DNA from 2 places in the Brucella sp. TWI432 genome. Region 1 is predicted to be linked to the other one. Evidence: riboswitches for the same ligand, from Rfam matches in the RefSeq annotation. Region 1 holds a riboswitch; the other holds the start of a gene.

Region 1 (3,378 bases):
AGATGGATAAGCGGATGGACACAGGGCTTGATACGTTCGCGCTCAATATTCCGCCAAATTTTCAGCGCGATCTGCTTGCCGGGCGTTCGCCGACGATCCAGCTGAATATCGATGCAACGCGCATGAGTCAGGCCTTCACCGGCGGCGGTTATGTTCAGTCGATTGTCTCAAGTGAAGTGAACGAGTTTCTCAATCGCTATCGTGGGGACACGCAAACGCCGGTTGGACTTAACTTACGTGCGCGCTTCAATCAGGATCTGAACAAAGGCTGGTTTGGTGCGATCACCAATGTCATCTCATCAGTGACCATGCTTTCGATCATCCTGACTGGTGCAGCTCTTATCCGGGAACGCGAGCATGGCACAATCGAACATCTGCTGGTTATGCCGGTGACGCCACTTGAGATCATGATCTCCAAGATATGGTCGATGGGGATGGTGGTGCTGGTGGCAACGGCTTTTTCGCTTATTGTGGTTGTGCAGGGTATTCTGGCCGTGCCGATTAATGGCTCGCTGACGCTGTTTTTAGCGGGTGCTGCGTTGCAGCTTTTTGCAACCACCAGCCTTGGCATTTTTCTTGCAACGATTGCCGGTTCCATGCCGCAGTTCGGGCTTTTGCTTATGCTGGTTCTGTTGCCTCTTCAGGTGCTTTCCGGTGGTACAACGCCGCGCGAAAGCATGCCGGAAATTATCCAGAATATCATGCTGGCAGCGCCCAATACGTATTTCGTGATGTTAGCGCAATCGGTGCTGTTCCGCGGTGCGGGACTGAGTGTCGTATGGCCGCAATTGCTGGCTATGATTGTCATCGGAAGCGTTCTTTTCTTCTTTGCGCTTCGTCGTTTCCGCGATTTTCTGAGATAAAAATCTATATAATTCAACCATCTCAATCGCTTTGCTCCGAATGTGATTCAGAAGGGGCACATTGTTGCAGTTGATAATTTACTGCGGCCTTGCTATCGCTCTTAAAGGACATGGTTCCGCCTTCACGGCGGATGAAAAGGGAACACGGTGAGATCTTGCGATCAATGCCGTGACTGCCCCCGCAACTGTGACCGGAGAGTCGTCCTCTCATGATTTGTATCATGATACAGCCACTGAAGTTTCAGGCTTTGGGAAGGTGGAGGTTCGATGAAGACCCGGAAGTCAGGAGACCTGCCATATCCAGTCACCCATGGCTGACACGAGGGGTGTTCAGTCGCGGCCGTCCGTAGCGGTGACATTGTGAAATGTTGCCGTGGGACACAGACAAGGGGGCACCCTGATTTCTGGCGCTTGCGGTGAGTCAAAGCTTGCGTGCAGGAAGAATAAATATATGCAAACTCTCAAATTATCGGCGTTTCTCGCATCGGGTCTTCTGTTTGCCATGCCACTTGATGCAAGAGCACAAGACAATGAAGACGGGATTGTGCTCGATACGATTGTGGTTACACCGCTTCGCAGGGCGACGTCGCTGCAACGCTCAACCTCCTCTGTGACGGTGATCGATAAAGCTGATATCGAACGATCCGCAGCCCCTGATCTGCAATCCCTTTTGCAATATTATCCGGGTATTTCGATTACCACCAATGGCGGGCAGGGTTCGTCATCCAGTCTCTATATACGCGGCATGTCGTCCAAGCAGACGGTGGTGCTGGTCAATGGTGTACGCACGGCCTCCGCCACAACTGGCGCAACAGCGCTGGCCAATATTCCATTGATGTCTATTGATCGCATTGAGATTGCCAAAGGTGTGCATTCTTCGCAATATGGCGCGGATGCGATGGGCGGCGTTATCAATATCATCACCAAACAGGGCGGCGCCTGTGGCGAACGTTCCTTCTGTGGGAGTGTGAGCACGGGCGTTACCCATCCATGGGGTGGATATGCATCTGCTTCGCTGCAGGGACGCAGCCAAGACGGTATCGACTATGCCTTTGGTGCCGCTGTGACCGGTACACAGGGATATAATTTCACGACGCCTGAAGCTTTTGGCTATGAGCCGGACCGCGATGGTTTTCTGCAGGGCGCGTTTAATTTCGCGCTCTCCAAAGATTTCGATTGGGGCAGGATTTATACAGATGGTTTGTTGAGCCGCGGGCGCAATCAATATGATGGAAAAGCGCCGTCTTTCAACGAAGCCTATACCACGGCTTTCAATGGCAAGATCGGAGTGCGCATTGATCATACGGATGACTGGTCATCAACGATTGAAGTCAGTTCCGGGCTCGATCACAGCCGGAATTTTCGCAAAGGTGTGAGTGGTTCTGATCGGTTTGAAACCACGCGCTACGGTGTTTACGTCTCGACGGAAAAGCAGTTTGAAACGGGTGATTTTAGCCATACCCTGACGGGCGGCGTTGAAGCTTATCGCGAGGATGTCAATGCAACCGTGTCTTATGCTGAAACCAGCCGAGACCTGGCGGCAGTCTTTGGGCAATATTCGCTGGAATATGATGCGCTGCGGTTTGATGGTGGTGTTCGCTACGATCACAATGAGCAGTTCGGTGATGTCGTCACTTATAATCTTGGCGCGAGCTACGAAATTGTGCCTGATCTGGTGCTGCGCTCATCATTCGGTACGGGTTTCCGTGCGCCGACATTTAATGAGCTTTATTATCCCGGCTATGCCAATCCTGATTTGCAACCGGAAAAATCCCGCTCTTACGAGGTTGGTCTGAACTGGCAGGTCACAGACAAAACAAGCGTTGATATGGCGTTTTATCAAACATGGCTGCGTGATGCGATTATGAATACCAAAGGCGCAGACCGTAAAAGCCGACCCTATAATGTTGCGCATGCTCAGATTACCGGGTTTGAGGCAACGCTTGTGCATCGATTTAATGACATATGGGGCATCAAAGGGTCTATTGATCTGAAGCGTCCGATTGATGAGGATTCGGATAATGATCTGGTCTATCGGGAGCGTGTCAAAGCGACAGCCGAGGTTAATTACAAGCCGGTCGACAAGCTCGATCTCACAGCACGACTGCGTTATGGTGGTTCGCGTTTTGCCGATGCTGACAATACGATCAAGCTTGATCCTTATTTGACGGCAGATTTCATCGCACTCTATGACATCGATACCCAGTCTCAGCTTAAAGTTTCGGTCGAAAATATCTTTAACAAGGATTATCAGACGACGTCGGGTTACAATGCACCGGGGCGCAGCTTTACTATTGGCCTGACGCGGAATTTCTGATTGCGGATCATGTGGGCGAATAAACGGCTATTGGCATCGAAAATCAGGCTCGGTCTGTTGGCCGGCCTGTTTCTGGCTGGCCTTCATCCGGCGTTGGCACAGGAGAAGCCCAAGCGCGTGGTGTCGATCAATGTTTGCACAGATCAGCTCGCCATGTTGCTGGCGGATGATACGCAGTTGCAATCGGTATCCTATCTT
Region 2 (3,378 bases), on a different contig from region 1:
AAACGGCTCCGACTCTTACACTGCAAGGCGAGAAGCCAACAGATGAGCTGGCAGGTGCGGTATACAACGAATTTGAGCGCATCCTTAAGAGGGCGGCAGGTTAACTGCGTTAGATATGTCGTGAGGTTTTTGATAGTGTTTATGCGGCATTTCCAAGTTGTTTGACCTTGAAATCTGCTTTTACGGAATTGAGGTGTTGTTTATTAGCAATTCTTCAAAAGGCATAGTGAGCTCTGCCTGCATTCATTTGAGCAATATCAAATCGCAAGCAAGATGGACGATTCCCATGAAAGCTGAGAGCGTTTTCTCGCATCGCGGTGCGATCCTGCTGAAATTTTTGATTCTGTTGAAGAAGCATTCAATCTGATAGCGCTCCTTGTAGAGTCCCAATTTATTGTAGGTATGAAACACGTCGGAAAATATATCCACATAACGCGCCACATTATGCGCCACATAGTTATCAAGAATGATGCTGAAAGCCCGCAAAATATGGGCTTTATAGATAGCGGTGAAGCGACCCGTCCGTACCATCTAATCTAAAATCACATTAATTCTGGGTCTTTACGCACTATTTTGAGTGCAACGTTTCTGTTTGGAACCAAATCCACCATTGATCATTGGCCTATTGTATAGGTTTCGAGGCAGGAGGAGGTTTGATCCGTGAAACAGCTAAACCCGGATGAAGCAAGGCAGGGCCGGGAGGGGAAGCCGGTTCTTATCATTTTGCTGATCAGTCTTGTTGCGGCTGCGGTAGTCTGGGTGCTCGTTGAAATATTTGGCAGCGTCATTGCGCCTGAAGTGCCTTCCAACAGTGAGCGTTCCGTTTCTCCTGCTGCAACGCAAACTAAGCCGCCAGCATCAGCAGAATGATCCGAGCAGATATCTGCCGTCTTTTGAGGACGGCTTAGTGATTGCTCGATGAGCCATGAAAAAGTGTTGCCGAATAAACCGTGTTTTGAGCTTGAAAGTTATCTTGATAATTTTCCAATGCAATTTTCAGAGAGCACAAAAATTGCATTGAAAGTATGTGAGCTCGTAGTGGCAACGCCAAGTTTATATTTTTTGAAACGTGCTCAACTGTTCTCTAAGGCGCGCAAGATTGCGTCCTTTAAGTTGAGGCGATGTTTGCGTAAATTTGTTTCCTCTTCTTCGCTGACCGGCGAAATTCTGGTTTCGGCGCGATGAATACGGTCGTTGATTGAGTCATATTCTTCAAGAATGCGCGCAAATTTTGGGTCTGCACTTTTTAAAGCATGGATGGCGCTGAGCTTGTCAGGAAATTCTTCACCCAGTGTATGTGGAGTGTTGGACATGATTTTCTCCTTTTATGAAGGCACTTTGGCAACAGGGAAATGAAGTATCATTGATTCCGATCAATATGGATGTTTATCCGCGCTGCCAGTAGGGCCGCCCTATCTGCGTATGACATCACAGATTTTCATCCATACCACGAACCAAGATATAATTGTCCACGCAGCCAGGAGTGTCTTGCGCTTAATCGTACCCAGAACGCTCGCTCTATCTTCTCGTTTTTATGAATGCCATTCTCGAAAAGGCGGTTCTCAGTTTTCCTGGACATGCTTTAACTATAAAGCCAGCCAGCTCGCTTGACGCGGCTGGTATCGGGACGTAATAGAGTTACGACGGTTCCCCGACCGAGAGCGAAGGGGATTAATAGGGAACACGGTGAGGACGACCCAAAAGGGACCGAGACCGTGGCTGCCCCCGCAACTGTAAGCGGATGCTGTTCATCCTCGTGACGCTGTCAAGGCGTTATGCCACTAAGCCCACAATGGCTCGGGAAGGCAGATGAACGGCCTATATTCGCGAGCCAGGAGACCTGCCGTCTAACGTAGTCCATTGTCACGGGCGGGGATGCCCGGAGCAGGAGTTGGTTATGACAGCTTTTCGCGTCGCAAGACGTTGTTTCCTATTGTCATTCATATCCTCGGATATGTCCGTTCACTTCAGGCGCCGGACCGGTTCCGCCGTTTGACGCGGCCATTTCTCACATTTCTTTCGGGGATAAAAATGAAACTTTCAGATCAGGCGCCTTTGGGCGCACTCTTGGCTGCTGCCGCCCTTTTCGTAACGAGCTTTGCGAGCAATGCTTTCGCTGCCGATACCACTTACCCGCTAACGCTCAAGAATTGTGGCCGCGATGTAACCTTTAAACACGCACCTGAGCGTGCGGTTGCCGTGGGGCAGAGCAGCGCCGAAATCATGTATCTGCTCGGCCTTGGCGACAAGATGGTCGGCACCGCCGTTTGGATCGGGCCGGTTCTCAAAGGCTATGAAGAAGCCAATGCCAAGGTGAAACGTCTTGCGGATAACGATCCGAGCTTTGAAAGCGTGCTTGCTGAAAAGCCGGATATGGTGGCTGCGCAGTTTCAGTGGCATGTGGGTCCTGAGGGCATTGTTGCAAAGCCTGAACAGTTTGAAGAACTGGGAATTCCGGTTTACACCGCGCCAGCCGATTGTGTAGGCAAGGATAATTCCGGCGGCGGTGATGGCGTACGTCACACCGTTTTCTCGATGGATCTTATCTATCAGGAAGTTGAAGAACTCGCGCAGATTTTCAACGTGCAGGATCGTGGTGCACAGGTTGTCGCTGATCTGAAAGCGCGCGAAGAAGCGGCTCGCAAGAAGGTTAGCTCTGTCGAAGGCAAGCTTTCTGCTGTGGTGTGGTTCTCCAGTGCCGAACTTGATATTGATCCCTATGTCGCGGGCAAAAATGGTGCTCCGGCCTACATTCTGAAAACGCTCGGCATCGATAATATCATTGATAGCGAAGAGGAATGGCCGACAGTCGGCTGGGAAACAATCGCCAAAGCCAATCCGACGATGATTGTTGCTGGAACGATGGATCGTCGTCGTTTTCCTGCCGATGATGTTGCAGTCAAGCGGGAGTTTTTGAAGACTGATCCGGTTGCAAGCCTCATGCCCGCCGTTAAGGAAGGCCATGTTTTTGATATGGATGCGCAGGCCATGAACCCGACCATTCGCACCATCGAAGGCATTGAAACACTGGCTGATGCAATTGCCGCCTCGGGTCTGAATAAATGACAATGCGCGCAGCCACGGGGCAATTATTAAAGTCAAAAGGGACGAGCGGCAGGGTGCTGTTTGCAACCTTGGCACTTGTTTTGTTACTTTTTGCCTTGTGGCTGGGCGCAGCCATTGGCGAAACACCGATACCTCTCGATGTGGTGGCGAAAACCATTGCTAATCGCGTCTGGAATGCCGGTTATCCGCTTGAGCTGATTGATGAAGGTATCGTGTGGAGTTATCGGCTGAGCCGCGCGGTTGTGGCGGCCTGTTGTGGTGCAGCGCTGGCGATGTCTGGCGTGGTCTTGCAGTCGCTCCTGCGCAATTCAT

The links. Region 1 has a riboswitch for cobalamin ahead of ABE527_RS05925 (TonB-dependent receptor domain-containing protein). Riboswitches for the same ligand answer to the same signal wherever they lie in the genome.
Positions count from the first base shown of each region.
Region 2: linked by a shared signal. The riboswitch ahead of ABE527_RS10095 (ABC transporter substrate-binding protein) and the one ahead of ABE527_RS05925 (TonB-dependent receptor domain-containing protein) in region 1 are both predicted to bind cobalamin.

Region 1 is NZ_JBDJNL010000002.1:175,256-178,633, forward strand. It holds gene ABE527_RS05920 (ABC transporter permease) at 1-863, shown strand, start outside; cobalamin riboswitch at 958-1,176, shown strand; gene ABE527_RS05925 (TonB-dependent receptor domain-containing protein) at 1,315-3,180, shown strand; gene ABE527_RS05930 (ABC transporter substrate-binding protein) at 3,211-3,378, shown strand, end outside.
Region 2 is NZ_JBDJNL010000005.1:88,205-91,582, reverse strand. It holds gene ABE527_RS10115 (ATP-binding protein) at 1-104, shown strand, start outside; partial or broken gene ABE527_RS10110 (IS5-like element IS711 family transposase) at 244-404, opposite strand; gene ABE527_RS10105 (hypothetical protein) at 661-870, shown strand; gene ABE527_RS10100 (HP1242/YdcH family protein) at 1,074-1,313, opposite strand; cobalamin riboswitch at 1,628-1,862, shown strand; gene ABE527_RS10095 (ABC transporter substrate-binding protein) at 2,032-3,066, shown strand; gene ABE527_RS10090 (FecCD family ABC transporter permease) at 3,063-3,378, shown strand, end outside.